2 regions of the Streptomyces sp. NPDC046261 genome follow, and region 2 is predicted to be linked to the other one. Evidence: riboswitches for the same ligand, from Rfam matches in the RefSeq annotation. Region 2 holds a riboswitch; the other holds the start of a gene.
The links. Region 2 has a riboswitch for cyclic di-AMP ahead of ABZ956_RS19545 (C40 family peptidase). Riboswitches for the same ligand answer to the same signal wherever they lie in the genome.
Positions count from the first base shown of each region.

Region 1 (11,314 bases), on a different contig from region 2:
GCACAGAGCTCGCCGCCGTCAACACCGTAGAGGCCAAGCAACATCTTGACGTCGGCAGATTTCGCCGGCGTACGCGCCGTCTCAAGGCGGCTCAGTTTCGCAACGGTGATCCTGCCGTCAGCTCTCACGGCGACGTCCTCGAGCGTGAGCCCCAGACCCTCGCGGAGTGCCCGCAACTTCGCCCCCAGCCTGCGGCGACGCACGGTTGGTGCGCTCAACTTGCCCTCCATCATCGCGTTCTGTCGGCCAGTCTGCCGCCTGTCCGTTGGCCATGTCATCTGTGTTGATCATTTGACCTTCGCCGCTCGCACCGACATATGCAAATTCTCATTCGCGCGTGAGATGGCTTGCGGCAGGCGGGAGTTGAGAGCACCCTGTCGTACACGAAACGTCGCCGCACGATCACGCTCTGACGACAATCGGCGTTGGTCAGTGCTGCCCAGAGGGGATTTTGCATGGCGATCACGCATTCGCATCCGCTCCCGCAGACGCCTGAGCACCACCGGTCCGACGATCCAGGCCACATCGGCTCCCTCGAAGTCGTCACCCCGCTGCGGTGTAAGTACATCGCCAGACTCGAGATCGAGCGTAGGGAGGCGGTGGAGGCGGGCCGCACCAACGCCGCCCACGTGCTCACCGGGGCCATGTGTCGCCACCTGCGGGTGATGCACCCATGAGTTGGCTTTGGCGCCTTCTTCGCCGACTGCGGCGCATCGCACCATCGGTGCCGACGATTCCTCGCGTTGCGGAAGGCCGCGAAACAAGCCCCGGAGCACCGGTCTTCGGACCGGCCCGGAGCCAGGTCATTTCGCTTCCCCACACCTCCGGCCCGCCTGCCATGCCGACTCCCCACATGTCCGCATCGACCCGCGCCTACTACGCTCCCGTGCTGCACCCCACACCCGCCTCTCAGCCGGTGCCCGAGGGCCGCTCACGCACGGCGTACGAGCGGGTTCGCGCGCACCACCCCTAGCCCCCTGCCCGGTCGCCGCCTCGCAACGCGAGGACGATCTGCGGCCGGGCAGGCGCAAGTGCCCATCCGAAATGAGTGAAAGGGGTACAAAATGAACGTTCAGTTCGTCACCGCCGTTGACGGCGGGCGTGGCAAGGACGAAGGCGAGGGGGACGGATACCCCGGGCAGCCCTGGACGCCGCCGTCCGAGCCCCCGTCCCCTGACGGCGGTAGCCCCGAGGGCGACGGGGACCACCGCAAGTGACGTTCGACCCGCAGGTGGAGCGCCCCAGCCGAAATGAGCTGGGGCGTGTCCTCTTCGAGACGAAGGCAATGTCGTCGGACTGGGCGTCGACCTTCGCCGCAGTGGACCGGGCCGCCTTCCTGCCCGATCTGATCTGGCCGTGGGACATGGAGACCGGTACGAGCGTCGCCGTGGACCGGACCACTGACCCCGACGGCTGGTACGCGGCCGTGGACAGCGACCAACCCATCGTGACCCAGTGGGACGACGGCAAGCACTCCGGCACCGCGCCGGGGCGCGTATCGACAAGCTCGTCGTCCGCGCCATCCGTGAACTACGGACTGTTTCAGGATCTGGGCGCTGACGAGGGCATGAAAGTGCTGGACGTGGCCACCGGGACGGGTGAGACCGCCGGGGCCCTGTATCACCGCTGTGTGGGCCCACGCGGACGTGGGCGCGTCACCACAATCGAGATCGACCGCACGGTGTCCATGCGGGCCCGCGAGCGGCTGTGTGCGGCCGGGCTGTACCCGGACGTGGTCGAGGGCGATGGGTTCAAGGGCTACGCGGACCACGGACCGTACGACCGCATCCTCGCCACTGTGGGGCTCCGGGAATCCCCCGGGGTGTGGCTGCCGCAGATCCGCAAGGGCGGGATCATCGTCGCCCCATGGGGCACGCACTACAGCAACGCGGACGCCGTGGTCCGCCTGAGGGCGAATGACGGAATCGCGCTCGGCCGCTTCACACGCCCGGTGGAGTTCATGAAGATCCGAGCCCAGCGTTCACCCCGGCGGCCGCACGCGGAATACGTTCCGGCGGGCACGTTCAACAAGGCGGAGACCTCCGCCACAGCCGTTACCGAGTCCGAGTTCGTCACCGGGCGGTACACCGCCCTGCCGTTCGCTCTGGGCCTCCGCGTGCGGAACTGCGTCCAGGCCGTGGCCGACGCACGCGATGGCGCGCGCCCCGTGTGGTTCTACGGGCTGGGTGACCGTTCCTGGGCCTGTGTGATGTTCCGCGACGGGGAGGAAACGCGTGTTTGGCAGTCGGGTCCGCGCCGACTGTGGGATGACGTGGAAGCTGCCTTTCGGTGGTGGCAGAAGCAGGGCAGACCCACACATGACCGGTTCGGGCTCACCGTGACACCGGATAGACAAGAGGTGTGGCTCGACACGCCGGGCGACTCCTGGCCGGTGTGAAGCGACGTGGTGGCCCCGGTCCGCGTGCAGCGGGCCGGGGCCATTCGCGTCTACGATCTCCGCAGCACCGCAGGTCAGGGCTTCTTTTTCGCCGCCTCGGCCTGTTCTGCCGTTTTGAAGGCGATGCCATCCAGGATGTCGTGCTCGCTGACGACGACCTCGTGGGCGCCGGTCCGCTCCATCACGCACAGCAGCACGAGCGCCCCCGCGGCGATGACGTCGACGCGGCCCGGGTGCATCACGGAGATCGCCGCCCGCTGCTCGTGGGTGGAGCCGATCAGCTCGTGGGTGATCTCCCGGACCCGCTCCAGGGAGACGCGTGAGTGGTGGATGGCGGCGGAGTCGTACTCCCGCAGCCCCAGCGCGATCGCCGCGACCGTGGTGACCGAGCCGGCCAGGCCGACGAGCGTACGGGCCTCGGTCAGCGGCACCGTCTGCTCGGCGACGTCCAGCGCGGCCTCGACGTCGGCGCGTATCGCCGCGATCTGGGCGGGCGAGGGCGGGTCGGTGACGACGCCGTCGACCACGAGGTGACGTTCCGTCATGCGCACGCAGCCCACGTCCACGCTGCGCGCCGCGCGCACGTGCTCCTCGCCGACCACGAACTCGGTCGAGCCGCCGCCGATGTCCACGACCAGGAACGGCTTGGCCAGATCGTCGCGCCCGGCCAGCTCCCGGGTGGCGCCGGTGAAGGAGAACTCCGCCTCCTGGTCACCGCTGATCACCTCGGGCTCCACGCCCAGGATCTCCACGACGCCACGCACGAAGTCCTCGCGGTTCTCCGCGTCCCGCGAGGCGGACGTCGCCACGAAGCGCACCCGCCGCACGCCGTGCGCCGCGATGACCTCGGCGTACTCGCGGCACGCGGCGAACGTGCGCTCCAGCGCCTCCGGCGCCAGGCGGCCCGTACGGTCCACGCCCTGGCCGAGCCGGACGATCGTCATCCGCCGGTCGAGCTCCTTGAGTTCACCGGTGGCCGGATCGGCGTCCGCGACGAGCAGGCGGATGGAGTTGGTACCGCAGTCGACGGCGGCGACGCGCGTCATGCGCATCCCTCGCCCGAGTCGCCGCACGGGCTCACGCACGGGCCCTTGGCCCACCACTCCGGCAGCAGCGCCAGCGCCTCGTCACCGAAGGGGTTCACGCCGGGGCCGGCCACCAGCGAGTGCCCGACCAGCACGTGCAGGCACTTGACCCGGTCCGGCATGCCGCCGGCGCTCGGGAAGCCCTCCAGCACCTCGATCGCGTCGCGGCGGGCGAGGTAGTCCTCGTGCGCGGCCCGGTAGGCGGCGGCCAGCTCCGGGTCGGTCGCCAGCCGGTCCTGCATCTCCTTCATCAGCCCCGAGCCCTCGAGCGTGCCGATCGCGGACGCGGCACGCGGGCAGGTCAGGTAGTACGTCGTCGGGAACGGCGTGCCGTCCGGCAGCCGGGGGGCCGTCTCGACCACGTCCGGCTGACCGCAGGGGCAGCGGTGCGCGATGGCGCGCAGCCCGCGCGGCGGGCGCCCCAGCTGCTCCTTGAACGCGGCGATGTCCGCGTCGGTCGGCTCGGTGGGCTCGGTCTTCGGAGGAGGGGTGTCCATGTGCTCGCTCGTGCTCGCTCGGTCGTGTCGAAGGAATGTGCAGGGTCAGCGGTGGCCGTCGGAGGTGTCCACGCCGTCGAAGAGGTTGCTGTACCAGGGCCGGTCGGCGGCGCCCTCGTCCCTGCGCTGCCTGGTGCCGCCGCTGCCGTCCGCCACGGTGTAGCCGGTCTCCCCGGGCCGTACGAAGTGCAGGTGCTCGCGCGCCTGCTGCTCCACGTACGCCGGGTCCTCGAGCCGGGCCTTCTCGTCGCGCAGCCGCTTGACCTGCTCCCGCGCCTGCTCGGTGCGGTGCCGCTGCTCGGCGATGTCCGAACGCTGGGTGACCCACTGGCGCATGGGGTAGGCGAGGGCGACGACGAGGGAGCAGACGACGAGCGCGAGCAGCGCCGCCCGGCCGGTGAGCCGGCTGCGCCGCGGGGGCCCGGCACGGTAGACCCGGGCCGCGGACGGCCCCTGCACGAGCGCCGTGCCCAGCGCCTTGAGCCTGGTCGCGGTGGAGAACCGGTCCGCGCCCACGTCGCCTCCCCTGGAGAGTCCGCTACGAACGTACGTCCCCGGACACGGTACGGGACCGCGGCCGGGGACGTACGGAGACTGGCGAGAAGGTCAGCCCTTGCGGTGCTTACTGGTTCGCGGAGCGGAACCGCGGGAAGGCGCTGCGGCCGGCGTAGACCGCGGCGTCGTCGAGGATCTCCTCGATGCGCAGCAGCTGGTTGTACTTGGCGACGCGCTCGGAGCGGGCCGGGGCGCCGGTCTTGATCTGGCCGCAGTTGGTGGCTACGGCCAGGTCGGCGATGGTGACGTCCTCGGTCTCGCCGGAGCGGTGGGACATCATGCACTTGAAGCCGTTGCGCTGGGCCAGCTCGACGGCGTCCAGGGTCTCGGTGAGCGAGCCGATCTGGTTGACCTTGACCAGCAGGGCGTTCGCGGAGTTCTCCTCGATGCCGCGGGCCAGGCGCTCGGGGTTGGTGACGAACAGGTCGTCACCGACGAGCTGGACCTTGTCGCCGAGCTTCTCGGTGATGGTCTTCCAGCCGGCCCAGTCGTCCTCGAACAGCGGGTCCTCGATGGAGACCAGCGGGTACGCCTCGACGAGCTCGGCGTAGTACTCCGTCATCTCGGCGGCGGAGCGGTCCTTGCCCTCGAACGTGTAGACGCCGTCCTTGTAGAACTCGGAGGCGGCGACGTCGAGCGCCAGGGCGATGTCCTGGCCGGGGGTGTAGCCGGCCTCCTTGATGGCCTCGAGGATGAGGTCGAGGGCCTCGCGGTTGGAGCCGAGGTTCGGGGCGAAGCCGCCCTCGTCGCCCAGGCCGGTGGCCAGGCCCTTGGCCTTCAGCACCTTCTTGAGGGTGTGGTAGACCTCGGTGCCCCAGCGCAGGGCCTCGGAGAAGGACTCCGCGCCGATCGGCGCGATCATGAACTCCTGGATGTCCACGTTGGAGTCGGCGTGCGAGCCGCCGTTGAGGATGTTCATCATCGGAACGGGCAGCAGGTGCGCGTTCGGGCCGCCCAGGTAGCGGAAGAGCGGCAGGTCGGAGGCCTCGGAGGCGGCGTGCGCGACGGCCAGGGAGACGCCCAGGATGGCGTTGGCGCCGAGCGAGCCCTTGTTGTCGGTGGCGTCCAGGTCGAACATCGCCTGGTCGATCAGGCGCTGCTCGGTGGCGTCGTAGCCGACGAGCTCCGGGCCGATCTGCTCGATGACGGCCAGGACGGCCTTCTCGACGCCCTTGCCCAGGTAGCGGTTCGGGTCACCGTCACGCAGCTCGATGGCCTCGAAGGCACCGGTGGAGGCGCCGGACGGCACGGCGGCACGGCCCGTGGAGCCGTCGTCGAGGCCGACCTCGACCTCGACCGTGGGGTTGCCTCGCGAGTCGAGGATCTCGCGAGCTACGACGACGTCGATGGACGGCACGAGGGTCTCCTTCGTGGTGTGTCTGGAGTTCTGCAGCACGAGCCTAACGGGCCCCGGAGGCTGCGCCCGCCCTTGGACCGGCCACCGGACCGAAAATTGGCACAAAAGCCGAGATCACCGGATGAATGGTCGGTGTGTTCGCTCAACGGGAAAGACGACCGGCCGCACCGGGGCCCGTGGCGGCCCCGGAAAACGGCGGAGCCCCGCTCCGATGCGGCTCGGGGGGAAGACGCATCGGAGCGGGGCGGTCCCGCGGATGAGCGCGGCGCTCAGCCGGTGATCAGCTGAGGTGCAGCTTCTGACCCGGGAAGATCAGGTCCGCGTTGTCGATGATGTCCTTGTTGCGGTCGAACAGCTTCTGCCAGCCGCCGTCGACCTTCTTGGCGTCGGCGATGGAGCCGAGGGTGTCGCCTTCCTTGACCTCGTACTCGCCGTCACCCTGCTTGACCGTCTTGGGGGCGGCGTGCTTCGGGGCGGTCTGCTTGGGGGCCGGGGCCTCCTCGGCGGTCTCCGCCTGCGGCTTGGCGTGCTTGGGCGCGGAGGGGCGCTCGGCACGGTCGGCGCGGCTCTTGGTGGAGGTCTCGCCCGCGGCGGCGGAGGAGGACTTCGTGGACTTCTTCTTGACCACGGAGCCGGAGCCGGAGGTGTCGACGTTGGCCTTCGCGCCACCGGCGGTCAGGCCGCCGGCACCGGCGCAGCCCCAGGCGCCCGGGCCCTGCATGGCGAGGAGACGCTCGGCGGTGGCGATCTGCTGGGCCTTGGTGGCCAGGTCGGCGCGCGGGGCGTACTGCGTGCCGCCGGCGGCCTTCCAGGAGGACTGCGAGAACTGCAGGCCACCGTAGTAGCCGTTGCCGGTGTTGATGGACCAGTTCCCGCTGGACTCGCACTGGGCGACCTTGTCCCAGGTCGAAACGGAGGCGGCGTTGGCGGAGGTCGCGACCATCAGCGGGGCGGCCACGGCGACGCCGGTGACGCCGGCGAGCGTGACGATGCGGACGGCCTTGGACGGACGACGGTGCTTGCCCTTGGACATAAGTCGGTTTCCTCACCGACGCCTACGAGGTGAGCTGTCGGGTTCGGGCTGTGAGTTTGCCCGGCCCGGTGCGCGGCTGCGCTCCGGGCTTCACCCCAAGCCGTCCCGCTCCCTCGACCGTGAGGCCGTCGGACCGGTCCGGCGCCTTACCTTGGTTCCCCCGCTCCTGCCAACGGCGCTTGCGCGACGACTCCCCCGGCCGCCGGCAGGATTCGGCGTGGCGACCGTGGTGCTCGCGGTGGCGAGCGGTGACGACGTTAAACACAGGCGGCCGACGGGTTCAAACCCCACTTTTCAGCCACAGTTGCTGGAAGTTACCCGCAGGAACCTCCTGTTTCCGCAGGTGGGAGGGGGTTTGAGCAGAACGGACGAGCTCCGTCCAGCCCAAAGTCAACGAGACCCATGTCTCACTTTCGACTGGAACGGACATTCGCCCCGAACCCCCCGGCTAGGGACGGATATCGAGCCGCTGACCAGGCTGAATGAGATCCGGATCGGATCCGACAACTTTTTCGTTCTTCTGATAGATCGTCTGCCAGCCGCCGGTGACCGAGTGGTCCTCCGCGATCGCTGACAGGTTGTCACCGGGCTTGACGGTGTAGTCGGTCGCGCCGGGTACGCCCGTCCGGGCGTCGGCGCCGTCGCGCGAGGGGCGCTGGGGCTCGTCCGAACGCGGCGGCTCGGCGCGGTGCTTGCCCGTGCCCGGCTCCCCGGCCGCGTCGTCGCCCGGCGTGCGCGGGGCGGTCGGCGCGGGGTCGGTGGGCGCGTGGTCGGTGGGCGTGCCCGAGGGCGTGGTGGAGGGGGACGGCGTGGTGGACGGTTCGGCCGAGGGGTCCTTGCGGTGCTTGCCGTCCGGCTTTCCGGAGGTCTCGCCCGCGGGGGCGGAGGGGTCGGTGGACGGGCTCGGCGTGCCGGGCGACTTCGATGCGCCGGGCGCGGGTTCGGTGGTGCCGGGGGCGCGGTCGGCGGGCGCGGACTTCGTGGGCTCCGGCGTGGCGGGAGCGGTGCGCTCGGGCGCCGGCTCGCGGGTCGGCTCCGGCTCGGGGCTCTGGGTGCGTCCGGGGTTCACGTCGGGCGCCGGGGCGTCCTTCGACAGACCCGAACTGACGGCGCAACTGCGCCAGGCGTCGGGGCCCTCGGCGGCCAGGATCCGCTCGGCGACGGCGATCTGCTGGGACCTGCTGGCCAGGTCCGGGCGCGGCGCGTAGGAGATGCCGCCGTTGTTCTCCCACATCTGCTGGGTGAGCTGGAGGCCGCCGAAGAAACCGTTGCCGGTGTTGGCGCTCCACAGCCTGCCGCTCTCGCACTGGGCGACCTTGTCCCAGGTGCCCGTGTCCGCGGCCGTGGCCGCGGTGGCCGCCATCAGCGGCATGGCGATGCCCGCCCCCGTCACCCCCGCCGCGAGCACGATGGCGGGTATCTGACGGGGGCGGCGATGTCTTCCGTTCCCGAAACGCATGGGCTGGCCTCTCGTGTGGCGGCTGATGTGGTCGTCGAACATAGCGACGGGTCCGGGTCGTCACAAGCCGGTGTAGCCGAGGTCACGCGAAGGTCACGCGAGGTGACCGGTCGTCATGCGGCGGGCGGAGCAGGGGTGAACGCGACGGGCAAAGTGCGCAATCCGCGCATGATCAGACCCCCTCGCCAGCGCAGGTCCTCCGGCTCCGCGGCCAGGTGGAGATCGGGCAGCCGGCGCAGCAAAGTCGCGAGCGCCACCTGGCCCTCCAGGCGCGCCAGGGGGGCGCCCAGGCAGTAGTGGATGCCGTGTCCGTAGCCCAGGTGCTGGTTGTCGCGCCGGGCCAGGTCAAGGGTGTCGGGGTCGGCGAACCGCTCGGGGTCGCGGTCCGCGGCGGCCAGGACGACGAGTACGGGATCGCCCTCGGCGATGCGCTGTCCGCCGAGGGTCAGGTCCCGGGTGGCGAACCGCCAGGTCGCCAGCTCCACCGGCCCGTCGTAGCGCAGCAGCTCCTCCACGCCGGTGGCCAGCAGGCTCTCCTCGCCCTCGCGCAGCGCGCGCTGGAGGCGCTCGCGCTGCCCGGGGTTGCGCAGCAGGGCGTAGGTTCCGTTACCGATCAGGTTCACAGTTGTTTCAAAACCGGCGAACAACAGGATGAAGGCCATGGCCGCGGCCTCGTCCTCGGTGAGGTGCTCGCCGTGGTCACTCGCCCGGATCAGTCCGGAAATGAGGTCTTCACCGAGATCCTCCCGCTTACGGTGGATCAGTTCCGTGAGATAGCCCCGCATCTTCTTCACGGAACGGGCCACTCCGCCGCGTGGGCCGCCGCCGTGGCGGATCATCATTCCCGCCCAGTCGCGGAAGTCGTCCTGGTCCTCGCGCGGCACCCCGAGCATGTCGCAGATGGCATAGATGGGGAGGGGGAAGGCGAACTCGTGGATGAGGTCGGCCTCCCCCTTGCCGGCGAAGGCGTCGATGAGCTGATCCGTCAGCTCCCGCACCCGGGGCGCGAACTCCGCGACCCGGCGCGGGGTGAACGCCTTGGAGACCAGCCGGCGCAGCCGGGTGTGGTCCGGCGGGTCGATGTTGAGCAGGTGCGTCATCAGGTTGGCGCTGCGCTCGCCGGGGATGCCGACCTTGCCCTTGCCGTGGGCGCCCTCGGCGTGGTGCACGGGGTTCTTCGACAGCCGCTGGTCGGCGAGTGCCTGCCGGGCGTCGGCGTACCGGGTGACCAGCCATGCCTCGACACCGCTGGGCAGGGCGGTGCGGTGCACGGGGGCGTGCTCGCGCAGCCAGGCGTACGCCGGGTAGGGGTCGGCCGCGAACTCCCAGGTGAACAGGGGTGGGGCGGGGGGCGTGGGCATACGGTCGTTCGTGTCGTGCACGCCCCGACGCTACCCGCGGCCCCGCTAGTGGTGCCCGCCGCCGCCGCTGCCGAAGGCGCCGCTGCTGCCCGGGTCCCACTTCTTGCGGTCCTCGGAGAGCTCCTCGGGGTGGCTGCCGGGGTTGTTGATCTCGTGCGGCAGCACCCGCTCCCCGTTGGCCTCGGTCTGCAGGCGGTCCGACTCCCGGTGCTCGACGACGTAGCCGACCGCGCTCTCCTCGTCGTCGTTGTGCCCGGGGCCGTGGTCGGGCGAGGCGGGTCCCCTGTCGTGTTCCTGCCGCGTCTGCCAGGAGCCCTGGCGGCGCTGCGGCTGGGCGGGGGGCGGCGGCTCCCGGTCGCGCCAGCGCTGCCCGAAGTAGAAGGCCAGGATCAGCAGGGCGCAGACGCACAGCCCCACGATGAAGGGGGCGATGCCGCCGACCCAGTGCGGCAGTGCGAGGTCCATGTGGTCAGTGCGCATGGATGTCGGGTACCCGCCGGGCGCCGGGTCAAGACCGCGCCTGGGCCGAACGGGTGGCGGGGCGCTACTCCCCCGGCCGTTCCCCCGCCGCCGCCTCCGCGGCGAGGATCGCGTCCCGGTAGGTACGGGCGGCCGCCCGCAGCGCCGTCTCCGGCTCGGTGCCGGCCGCCTCGGCCCGTACGGCCAGGGCCAGCAGCTCGTAGCCGATGCCCTCCCCGGCCGGCGGGGCCACCTCCAGGCCCCCGGAACGGGCCCGGGAGGCGAGCTTCGCGGCGAGCGCGAGGGCCGGCTGGCCCAGCGGGACACCCTCGGTGACGGAGTCGCGGCCCTTCTCGGCGGCCTTCGTGCGCATCCAGTGCGCCCGCACGTCCTCCGGCGTCCGCGCGCTCTCCTCGCCGAAGACGTGCGGGTGGCGGTGGATGAGCTTGTCGACGATGGTGGCGGCGACGTCGTCGACGGAGAACGGCTCGTCCGCGTCGTCCTGCGCGATCCGGGCGTGGAAGACGACCTGGAGCAGAACGTCGCCCAGCTCCTCGCGCAGCGCCTCCCGGTCGCCGGTCTCGATGGCCTCCAGCAGCTCGTACATCTCCTCCAGGCCGTACTTCGCCAGGTCCTGGTGGGTGCGGATGCCGCTCCACGGGCAGGCCAGCCGGATCCGGTCCATGACCTGCACCAGGTCCAGCAGCCGGGCACCGGGCAGGTCGTAGGAGCCGGGCAGCAGCTCCAGCGCCGGCATCGACTCGCGGCCCGAGCCGGCCAGCCGGGCCAGGCCGTCGGTGAGGGCCGACTCCCCTTCCGCGGAAGTGATCACCACGGCGGTGCGCTGCCCGTCCGCGCAGTAGTCGACGAGCTCGCGGGCGGTCGGCGAGGCGTGTTCGACCTCGACGCCGGCCTCCCGCAGGTACGGCAGCTGCGGATGGCCGGCGTCGGCGCACAGCACCCGCCCGGCGCCGCGCAGCGTCTGCCACGCGGGCCAGGACAGCAGGCCGGGTGCGACCCGGTGGCTGGTGGTGAGCAGGACGATGCGGCCAAAGGAGTCGTTCACGCGGTCGTTCACGCGACCGAGCCTAGGCGACCGGGCCCGCGCGG
Region 1 covers NZ_JBEYZU010000006.1:333,026-344,339, reverse strand. The annotation lists gene ABZ956_RS14835 (helix-turn-helix transcriptional regulator) at 1-218, opposite strand, end outside; gene ABZ956_RS14830 (hypothetical protein) at 456-677, shown strand; gene ABZ956_RS14825 (hypothetical protein) at 1,065-1,217, shown strand; gene ABZ956_RS14820 (protein-L-isoaspartate(D-aspartate) O-methyltransferase) at 1,214-2,398, shown strand; gene ABZ956_RS14815 (Ppx/GppA phosphatase family protein) at 2,473-3,444, opposite strand; gene ABZ956_RS14810 (DUF501 domain-containing protein) at 3,441-3,980, opposite strand; gene ABZ956_RS14805 (septum formation initiator family protein) at 4,026-4,496, opposite strand; gene eno (phosphopyruvate hydratase) at 4,603-5,892, opposite strand; gene ABZ956_RS14795 (transglycosylase family protein) at 6,173-6,925, opposite strand; cyclic di-AMP (ydaO/yuaA leader) riboswitch at 6,930-7,079, opposite strand; gene ABZ956_RS14790 (transglycosylase family protein) at 7,374-8,333, opposite strand; gene ABZ956_RS14785 (cytochrome P450) at 8,498-9,745, opposite strand; gene ABZ956_RS14780 (DUF6479 family protein) at 9,791-10,225, opposite strand; gene ABZ956_RS14775 (nucleoside triphosphate pyrophosphohydrolase) at 10,290-11,282, opposite strand.
Region 1: it holds a riboswitch for cyclic di-AMP, as region 2 does, so the genes downstream of both, ABZ956_RS14795 (transglycosylase family protein) here and ABZ956_RS19545 (C40 family peptidase) in region 2, are expected to answer to the same signal.

Region 2 (9,331 bases):
GATGTCGTTGGGAAGCAACGTACCGGAGGATGGCTCCGTTTGTCCGGTGGGGGCCCTCCTTCGTGAGCCGGCTCACTCGGCGGGCACTCAGGGCCCCGGCTCGGCCGGGCGCCGGGCCACCCCCAGCACGCACGAGGAAGCCGGCATCGGCACTCTGCTCCGCGGCACCCGCAGCCGTCGGTAGTCGCCCATGTCGAACCCCGCCGCCTCGATCGACGCCAGCGGATCACGGGCGGTGTGACAGCCGCCGAACAGCAGCGGCCACACCGTGCGGTCCAAGGCCCGCTGCACATCCGCCAGCACCCGCCCCCGCGCGATGCCGTGTTCGAAGAACCGCAGCTCGCCGCCCGGCTTCAGCACACGCCGCAGCTCCGCCAGCGAGCGCCGCACGTCCCGCACCGAGCACAGCACCAAGGACACCACGGCCGCGTCGAACGCCTCGCTCTTGACCGGCAGCGCCTCCGCCACGCCCGGCACCACGTCCACCGGCACGCCCGCCCGGACCGCCGCGTCCACCGCCAGCCGGCGCAGCCGCCGCTCCGGCTCGATCGCCACCACCTCCGAGACGGTGCCGGGGTAGTGGGCGAAGTTCAGACCGTTGCCGGCGCCGATCTCGATGACCCTCCCGGAGAGCCCCGCCAGCAGGTCCCTGCGGTGCGCGCCCACATTGGCCCGCTCGTCGATGACCGGGCTCCACTTGGCGTAGACGCGGGCGAAGACCGGATGGTGCACGGCGTCGTGCGGTGTTCTGGTGCTGCGGAGCGGCATGGGGCACCCCTTTCCGGGGATACGACGGCTACCGCGATTGTTCCCCGGCCAGGGGATTTATCCCCTCCCCGCCGCTTCGCCGTTTCCGCCCCGCGCCCTAGCGCTGCTCCTGCGCGAAGCGTTCCGCGTCCCAGACGCCGGACAGCCGCGGTGCCAGCCAGCTCGTCGCCATCGCGCGGAAGTCGCCGGGGGGCAGCGTGCCCGCGCCCTCCGGGACGGCCCCCAGCAAGGGCGCCCGGGCCGCCTCGGGCAGGTCGGCGAGGTTGCAGCGGGCGGCGAGGTCGGGCGTGGCCGGCCAACTGCCGATCACCACGCCCGCACAGCGCAGGCCGCGCGAGCGCAGGGCCTCGGCGGTCAGCGCCGTGGCGTTGAGCGTGCCCAGCCCCGCCTGCGCGACGATCAGTACCGGCACGTCCAGCAGCCGGGCCGCGTCCGCGAGCGTCGAGCCGGCCTCGTCCAGCCGTACGAGCAGCCCGCCCGCGCCCTCGACGAGGACCAGGTCGTGGGAGGCGGCCAGCTCGCCCGCCGCGCGCACGATCTCCCGCGGAGGCACCGGCGCCAGGCCGGCCCGGCGGGCGGCGGTGGCGGGCGCCAACGGCTCCGGGAAGCGCGCCAGTTCGACACCGGTGACCGGCCCGGCGAGCCGCAGCACCTCCGCGACGTCCCCCGGCTCGTCCGGCGCGACCCCGGTCTGGGCGGGCTTGAGCACCGCCACCGAGTGGCCGGCCGCCAGGGCCGCCGCCGCGACGGCGGCCGTCACCACGGTCTTGCCGACCTCCGTGCCCGTTCCCGTGACGACCATGACCGTCATGCTGTGCGCTCCGTTCTCTCGCGTTCCGTTCCCATGGCGCTTGCCGCCGTCCCGGTCAGCCCTGACGGGCGGCGGCGCGCACCCCGGCGCAGATCCTCGCCAGGTCCTCGTCGGAGGTGATGAACGGCGGCATGGTGTAGATCAGGTCCCCGAACGGCCGCAGCCACACGCCCTTCGCGACCGCCGCCCGCGTCGCCGCCGCCATGTCCACGGGATGGTCGAGCTGGACGACGCCGATCGCGCCGAGGACGCGTACGTCCCGTACGCCCGGCACCTCGGCCGCGGCGGCCAGCCCGTCGCGCAGCCCGGCCTCGATCCGCTTGACCTCCAACTGCCAGTCCTGCGAGAGCAGCAGCTCGAGCGAGGCGTTCGCGACCGCGCAGGCCAGCGGATTGCCCATGAACGTCGGACCGTGCGCCAGCACCGGCACCTCGCCCCGCGAGATGCCCTGTGCCACCCGCGTCGTGCACAGCGTCGCGGCCAACGACAGATAACCGCCGGTCAGCGCCTTGCCCACGCACATCACATCGGGGGAGACGCCCGCGTGCTCCGCCGCGAACAGCACGCCCGTGCGGCCGAAGCCCGTCGCGATCTCGTCGAAGATCAGCAGCACGTCGTGCTCGTCGCACGCCTCGCGCAGCATCGTGAGGTAGGCGGGGGAGTGGAAGCGCATGCCGCCCGCGTTCTGCACCACCGGCTCGACGATCACCGCGGCGAGCTCCTCGGCGTGCCGCCCGATCAGCTCCCGCACATGAGCGGCGTACGCCGGATCCGGCGCGGCGTCGAAGCCGGTGGGGGGCGCGTCCGCGAAAACCTGTCGGGGCAGGGCCCCGGACCACAGCGCGTGCATCCCGCCGTCCGGGTCGCACACCGACATCGGCTGCCAGGTGTCGCCGTGGTAGCCGCCCCGCCAGGTCAGCAGCCGTTGCTTGCGCGGCTGTCCCACCGACCGCCAGTACTGCAGGCACATCTTCACGGCGACCTCGACCGACACCGAGCCGGAGTCGGAGAGGAAGACGTGCTCGAGCTGGTCGGGCGTGATGTCCACCAGCCGCTTGGCGAGCCGCACGGCGGGCTCGTGCGTGAGCCCGCCGAACATCACATGGCTCACGCGTTCGAGCTGGTCCCGCGCCGCCTCGTTGAGCCGCGGGTGGTTGTAACCGTGGAGGGCGGACCACCACGAGGACATCCCGTCGACCAGCTCGCGCACCCCGGCGACCGGTTCGGCGAGCCGGAGCCGTACCCCGGACGCGGACTCCACGACCAGCGGGTCGACCCGCCCCGGCATCGGACCGTAGGGGTGCCAGACGTGCTGCTTGTCCAGGGCGAGCAACTCGCCCGCGGTGAGCGGCTCAGGCATTGGGCGGCAGGTCCGTCCCCGCGCCCCGGCGGCGCACGGCCACCAGGTCCGTACGGGCCTCGTCGGCCCCGGCCGCCGCCGGCTCCCCGGCCGCGCCCCCGTCGCCGCACGGCCCGCAGCCGCCGGCGCCGTGCGAGCCGCAACCGCCGGCCGCGCTCTCCCCGGCGCCGTGCGAGCCGCAGCCGCTCGCGCCGCGCGAGCCGCAGCCCGCGCCCGCGAGGGCGTCCGCGCGGTGCCCGGGCAGCGTCGTGGTGCCCGTGCCCTCCACCTCGAAGCCCGCGTCCGCGATCATCGCCAGGTCGGCCTTGCCCTCCTGGCCCTCGCTCGTCAGGTAGTCGCCGAGGAAGATCGAATTGGCCAGGTGCAGCGCCAGCGGCTGCATCGAGCGCAGGTGCACCTCACGGCCGCCCGCCAGCCGCACCTCCACGTCCGGGCAGACGAACCGCACCATCGCCAGGATGCGCAGAGCGCGCTGCGGGGTGAGGTTCCACTCCTTGGCCAGCGGCGTCCCCTCGAAGGGGATGAGGAAGTTGACCGGCACCGAGTCCGGGTCCAGCTCCCGCAGCGAGAACACCACGTCCACCAGGTCCGCGTCGCTCTCGCCCATGCCCGCGATCAGCCCCGAGCAGGCGGACATGCCCGCCGCCTGGGCCTGCTGCACCGTCTGTACCCGGTCGGCGTAGGTGTGGGTGGTGGTGATGCCGGCGTACGTCGCCTCGGACGTGTTGAGGTTGTGGTTGTAGGCGTCCGCACCCGCGGCGCGCAGTCGCTCCGCCTGGCCGTCGGAGAGCAGCCCGAGACACGCGCACACCTCGACGTCCGCGTTCTCCTCCTTGATCGCCTCGATGGTCTTCGAGACCCGGTCGACGTCGCGGTCGGTGGGCCCGCGGCCACTGGCCACCAGGCAGACCCGCTTGGCGCCGCCGGCGACCCCGGCGGCCGCCGCCTTCGACGCCTCGTCCGGCTTGAGCCAGGTGTACTTGAGGATCTCGGCCTTCGAGCCGAGCCGCTGAGAGCAGTACGAGCAGTCCTCGGGGCAGAGCCCGGACTTGAGGTTGACCAGATAGTTGAGCTTCACCCGCCGCCCGAACCACTTGCGGCGTACCTTCCCCGCCGCGGCCACCACGTCGAGCAGCTCGTCGTCGGAGGTCGCCAGCACGGCGAGCGCCTCTTCGCGGGTCGGCAGCTCCCGCCGCAACCCCTTGTCCACCAGCGTGTTCAGCAGGTCCATGGCGCAGATCCTCGCCTACGCCACCATCCCCGGCCAAGGAGAGATCGCACAACAGAGTCCGTTTGAGGTGTGTGTATCGCCACATCCTGCCCCGGCCCGGCGACGGCTAGGTTTTATGCAAACCCACCAAACGACGAGGGACGGCCGATGCCCCAGGACCCGTTCGACTGGATCGACGCGGAGCACGAGCGGCTGCGGGCCGCGGGTCTGGTGCGCACCCTCCGCCCCCGGGCGGCCGATTCCGCCCTCCTCGACCTGGCCGGCAACGACTACCTGGGCCTGACCCACCACCCCGAGGTCACCGAGGCCGCGGCGGATGCGGCGCGCCGCTGGGGCGCGGGCGCCACCGGTTCCCGCCTGGTCACCGGCAGCACCGCCCTGCACGCCCGGCTGGAGGCGGAGCTCGCCGCGTTCTGCGGCTTCGAAGCGGCCCTGGTCTTCTCCTCCGGCTACGCCGCGAACCTCGCCGCCGTCACCGCCCTGTCCGGGTCCGTGGGCTCGGGCACCCTCCTGGTCTGCGACGAGGGCAACCACGCCTCGCTCATCGACGGCTGCCGCCTGGCGCGCGCCGAGCGGACCGTCGTGCCGCACGCCGACCCGGAGGCCGTCCGCAAGAGCCTGGCCGCGCACCGGGGCCGGGCGATCGCCGTCACCGACTCGGTCTTCTCCGTCGACGGCGACGCCGCCCCCCTGCCCGCCCTCGCCGCGGCATGCCGGTCGGGCGGCGCGGCGCTGCTCGTGGACGACGCCCACGGGCTGGGGGTCCTCGGCGCGGGCGGCCGGGGCGCCGTGCACGCCGCGGGCCTGGCCGGCGACGGGGACGTCGTGGCCACGGTGACGCTCTCCAAGTCCCTCGGCAGCCAGGGCGGTGCGGTGCTCGGCCCCGCCCGGGTCATCGACCACCTCGTCAGCACCGCCCGCACCTTCATCTTCGACACCGGCCTCGCCCCGGCGGCGGCCGGCGCGGCGCTGGCGAGCCTTGAGGTGCTGCGCCGCGAGCCCGGCCGGGCCGGCAGGGTGCGGGCCGTGGCCACCGCACTGCACGGGCGGTTGACGGCGGCGGGGCTGACGGCGGTGCGCCCCGACGCGGCGGTGGTCTCCGTCCGGGCGCCCTCGCCCGCGGCGGCGGTGCGCTGGGCGGCCGACTGCCGTGCGGCCGGGCTGGCCGTCGGCTGCTTCCGGCCGCCGTCCGTGCCGGACGGCGTCTCGCGGCTGCGGCTGACCGCGCGGGCGGATCTGTCGGACGCCCAGGTCATGGCGGCGGCCGACGCGATCGTACGGACCGCGCCGGCCGCCTGAACGCTCAACTCCGTACGGCGGTACCTCCGTCGCCGGCCCGGCGGGCGCGGCCCAGGTCCATGAGGAACGCGGACCAGGTGGCGGGCGAGAACCGCAGAACCGGCCCGGCCGTGCGCTTGGAGTCGCGCACGGCGAGCTGCCGCGGTCCCAGGCTTGCCGTTTCGACGCAGTTGTTCATGCCGGTGCTGTAGCTGCTGCGGTGCCACGCGGCGTCGCAGCGGCCGGCGTGAGCCGATGGAGAGGGTACGTACCGAGGCATTGCGGACATGTTGCCTCCTTACGCGCCGTCGCTGATCCCGGCGATGTAATCCAACGAGTTCTCGTGCGAGAGGGCGTGCGCCTGGAGCGTGGTGAACGCCGAGCCGTACGCCCGGAGGTCCTCTTTGCGCTCCAGATAGAGGCTACTCGTCAAATGGTCGAGAACAACCACGTCCAGATCGGCGATGCGCGGAAAGGAGAAGATAACGAAAGGGCCGGTGATGCCGATATGGTTTCCACTGGTGAACGGCAGCACGTGCAGCCGCACATGCGGCAGCGAACCCATGGCCAACAGATGGCGCAACTGTCCCGCTATGACCTCCGGGCCACCGACCTCGTGCCGCAGCACCGCCTCGTCGAGCACCGCGCGGAGCTGCAACGGACGCTCCCCTTCCAGCACCGACTGCCGGGCCATGCGCACCCGGACGAGCTCCTCGACCTGTTCCGCCGGCGGGTCGCACAGCGCGGCCCGGGTCACGGCCCTGGCGTACTCCCGCGTCTGCAACAGGCCGGGCACCACCGTGGTCTCCAGCGTCCGGGCGTGGGACGCCTCCGACTCCAGGCTGATGAAGTCGAGATACGCCGAAGGCAGCAGATCGCGGTAGGCGTACCACCACCCGCGCCGGGACCCCTCCGCGTCCTTGGACCCCGCCCCGCACAGCGCTCCCAGCAGCGCCCTCAGTTCCGGGTCCGAGACGCGGTACACATCCAGCAGCCGGGCCACGTCCGCGGGTTTCACGCCGCTGATGCCCGTCTCGATCCGGCTCACCTTCGACTGGTGCCAGCCGACCGCCCCCGCCGCCTCCCGGCTCGTCATCCCGGTCAGCTCCCGCTGCCGGCGCAGCTCCGCGCCGAGTTTGCGACGGCGCACCGCGGGTCCGTTCCGCATCAGCTCTCCTCCCCGCCGCTCAAATCCACTCGTCAGAGTCAATAGACCAGTCTGCCGTCCAAATCCGGTCTCTCGTAGCAGAGTTCACCGCTTCGAGCGACAGATATATCCACAATCCGGTGGATCGCGCCCATCGCACCCGTGAACAGTGGCACGCTGTCGCGAAGAGCCGTCCGGAGCCGCTTTCCGACTTCACCGCACGCCGCGCGTCGGAGTCCGGCACCGGTGGGAAAGGGACAGCGCCATGGCAGATCACCAGGAAGCAGCCGTCACTCTGCCGAGCAGCCCCGCCTCGGTCTCCGCGGCCCGGCGCTATGTCATGGACGTGCTCATGGAATGGGGCCTGCCCGCCGGTACGGACGCCGCCGACGCGGTCCGGCTGATCGTCTCCGAACTGGCCACCAACGCCGTGCAGCACACCCACGGCCGGTCGCCCACCTTTACGGTGGACGTCCGCCTCGAGCGGGGCGAGGAGCTGCGGATCGGGGTCACGGACAGCCATCCCTGTCACCCCAGGCGGCTGCCGGCCGCCGTCCAGCAGGACAACGGACGCGGTCTGGTGATCATCCGCTCTCTCACCGCCGAGCATGGCGGCGCTCTCCGCGTCACGCCGACCGCCGACGGAGGCAAGACCGTGTGGATCCGTATGCCGTGGAGGGTGCCGCCGGTGCCGGTCCGCTGAACCGGCAGCGCGTGGAGGGCCGGGCGGTGGTCCGCCCGGCCCGGCGCTCTCGTGGAGCGCGCTCCTGAACCGGTGGGTTCGCGGGTGTCGCGGGTGCCGGTGGGGCACCGGGAAGGCAGCCGGGTCCGCTGCCACGGAAGATGCGCTCGGCGCGTCGGGTGCGGCGTGGTCGAGGTCCGGCGCGATGGGTGGGTGACACCGGGCGCCGGGGCCCCGCTCGGCGGGTCAGCCGTTCACGCGGCCGTAGGAGACGCTACGGGTCCAGATGCGCTCGAGGCGGACGACCGATCCGGTCTTGGGGGCGTGCCAGATCCTGTTGTTCCCGGCGTATATCCCCACGTGGTAGACGCCACCGCGGCCGTGGAAGAACACCAGGTCGCCCCGGGTGCGGGAGAGACCGGGGATGTGCCGGACGCGGTTGTACTGGTCCTGTGCGGTGCGGGGCAGCTGCTTGCCGGCCCGCTTGAAGGAGTACTGGGTCAGCCCGGAGCAGTCGAAGCGGAAGGGACCCGTCGCGCCCCACTGATAGGGGGAGCCCGCCTTCGAGGCCGCGATCTGCAGGGCCGTGTTGGAGATGGTCGCGGCTTCCGCGTCGTTGGTGGCGCCCGGTGCCAGCACCGTGGCACCGACGGCCGCGAGAGTCAGGGCGGATTTCACGGACAGGGGCAGAGCCCCCGTCCTGGACAGCATTGAGGGACGTTTGTGCGCGCCCATGCCAAACCCTTCGTCAGCCGCCTGTGAAGGATGACCTGTCGGGTTCGGGCAGGCGAAGAATGCCCGGCCGCGTGAGCGGCTTCACCCCAAGGGACGTACGGCAGTTGTCGCTCTCCCGCCGTCCCGTCGTGCTCGGGTCCTCCATCCCTGCCGGTGCACTTATGTCGACCAGTCGCCCCGGCGGCGGCAGGGTTCGGCGTCCGCCCGGACCGCCCCGCCGCGGTGGCGGGGTCTTGTCGTCGGACGGATCTTGGCGCAGTCCCGGCGCCCAAGCCGAGCGGATCCCACCATATGTGACCCTCGTCACCTCTGGGCAATTCGGGTGGACACGGGGCGATTTGGTGGTGGTGACCCTTCCCTGCTGAGTTCGTCACCTGCGGCGAAGCGATCTCTTCGAGCGTCGAGTACGCGCACCGCCCGAAGTGATCACTGCGGGTCGTCTACGATCGCATCCGTTGTCTGGAGGAGATCGGGGGAAGAATGTTTCCGCTCCTCAGTTCGGCGGCTCCGGCGGCAACATCACCCGCCGGGCCCGGCGTTCGCCGTCCAGGACCCGCATCGCTCGCGCCAGCGTTCCCCCGTATATCTCGCGTTCGTCGCGTTCGTGCATGACCGTCAGCGCGTCGCGCAGCCCGGCGGCCGCGAGCGCGAGCGTCTGCGCGGCTCGTAGCGCACTGTACGTGCCCTGCGTGCGAGCCGGGTTGATCCGGCCGAGGAGATCCAGTACTTCCAGATAGCGGTCGACCACTTCGCCCTCGGCGCGGGTCAGGGCGGGCAGCGGCGTCAGCTCCGGGGGCCACTTCTCCGACGGCATCCGCCTCACCTCGCCCCGGCCGGCGCGCCGAGCGGCCGGCGGTCGGTGATGATCCGGTCGGCCAGGCCGTAGGCCACCGCCGCCTCGGCGTCGAGGAAGGTGTCGCGCTCGAGGTCCCGCCGCACGCGCTCCGCGTCCTGCCCGGTGTGCAGCGCCAGCATCTCCACCAGGCCGTCGCGGACCCGCAGCAGCTCCGCGGCCTGGATCGCCAGGTCCGAGGGCTGCCCCTGGACGGGTTCGGCGAGGGACGGCTGGTGGATGAGCAACCGGGCGTGCGGGAGCAGCAGGCGCTTGCCCGGGGTGCCGGCCGCCAGCAGGACGGCGGCGGCCGAGGCGGCCTGGCCCAGGCAGATGGTCTCGATGTCACAGCTGATGAAGCGCATCGTGTCGTGGACGGCGCACATGGCCCCGAAGGAGCCGCCGGGGGAATTGATGTAGAGGGAGATGTCCCGCTCGGGCGCCGCGTATTCGAGGTGCATCAGCTGCGCGATCACATCGTTGGCGG
Region 2 covers NZ_JBEYZU010000010.1:59,879-69,209, reverse strand. The annotation lists gene ABZ956_RS19585 (methyltransferase domain-containing protein) at 88-768, opposite strand; gene bioD (dethiobiotin synthase) at 866-1,579, opposite strand; gene ABZ956_RS19575 (adenosylmethionine--8-amino-7-oxononanoate transaminase) at 1,635-2,939, opposite strand; gene bioB (biotin synthase BioB) at 2,932-4,170, opposite strand; gene ABZ956_RS19565 (8-amino-7-oxononanoate synthase) at 4,318-5,469, shown strand; gene ABZ956_RS19560 (DUF397 domain-containing protein) at 5,474-5,737, opposite strand; gene ABZ956_RS19555 (helix-turn-helix transcriptional regulator) at 5,747-6,616, opposite strand; gene ABZ956_RS19550 (ATP-binding protein) at 6,861-7,298, shown strand; gene ABZ956_RS19545 (C40 family peptidase) at 7,524-8,012, opposite strand; cyclic di-AMP (ydaO/yuaA leader) riboswitch at 8,016-8,221, opposite strand; gene ABZ956_RS19540 (hypothetical protein) at 8,506-8,826, opposite strand; gene ABZ956_RS19535 (ATP-dependent Clp protease proteolytic subunit) at 8,832-9,331, opposite strand, start outside.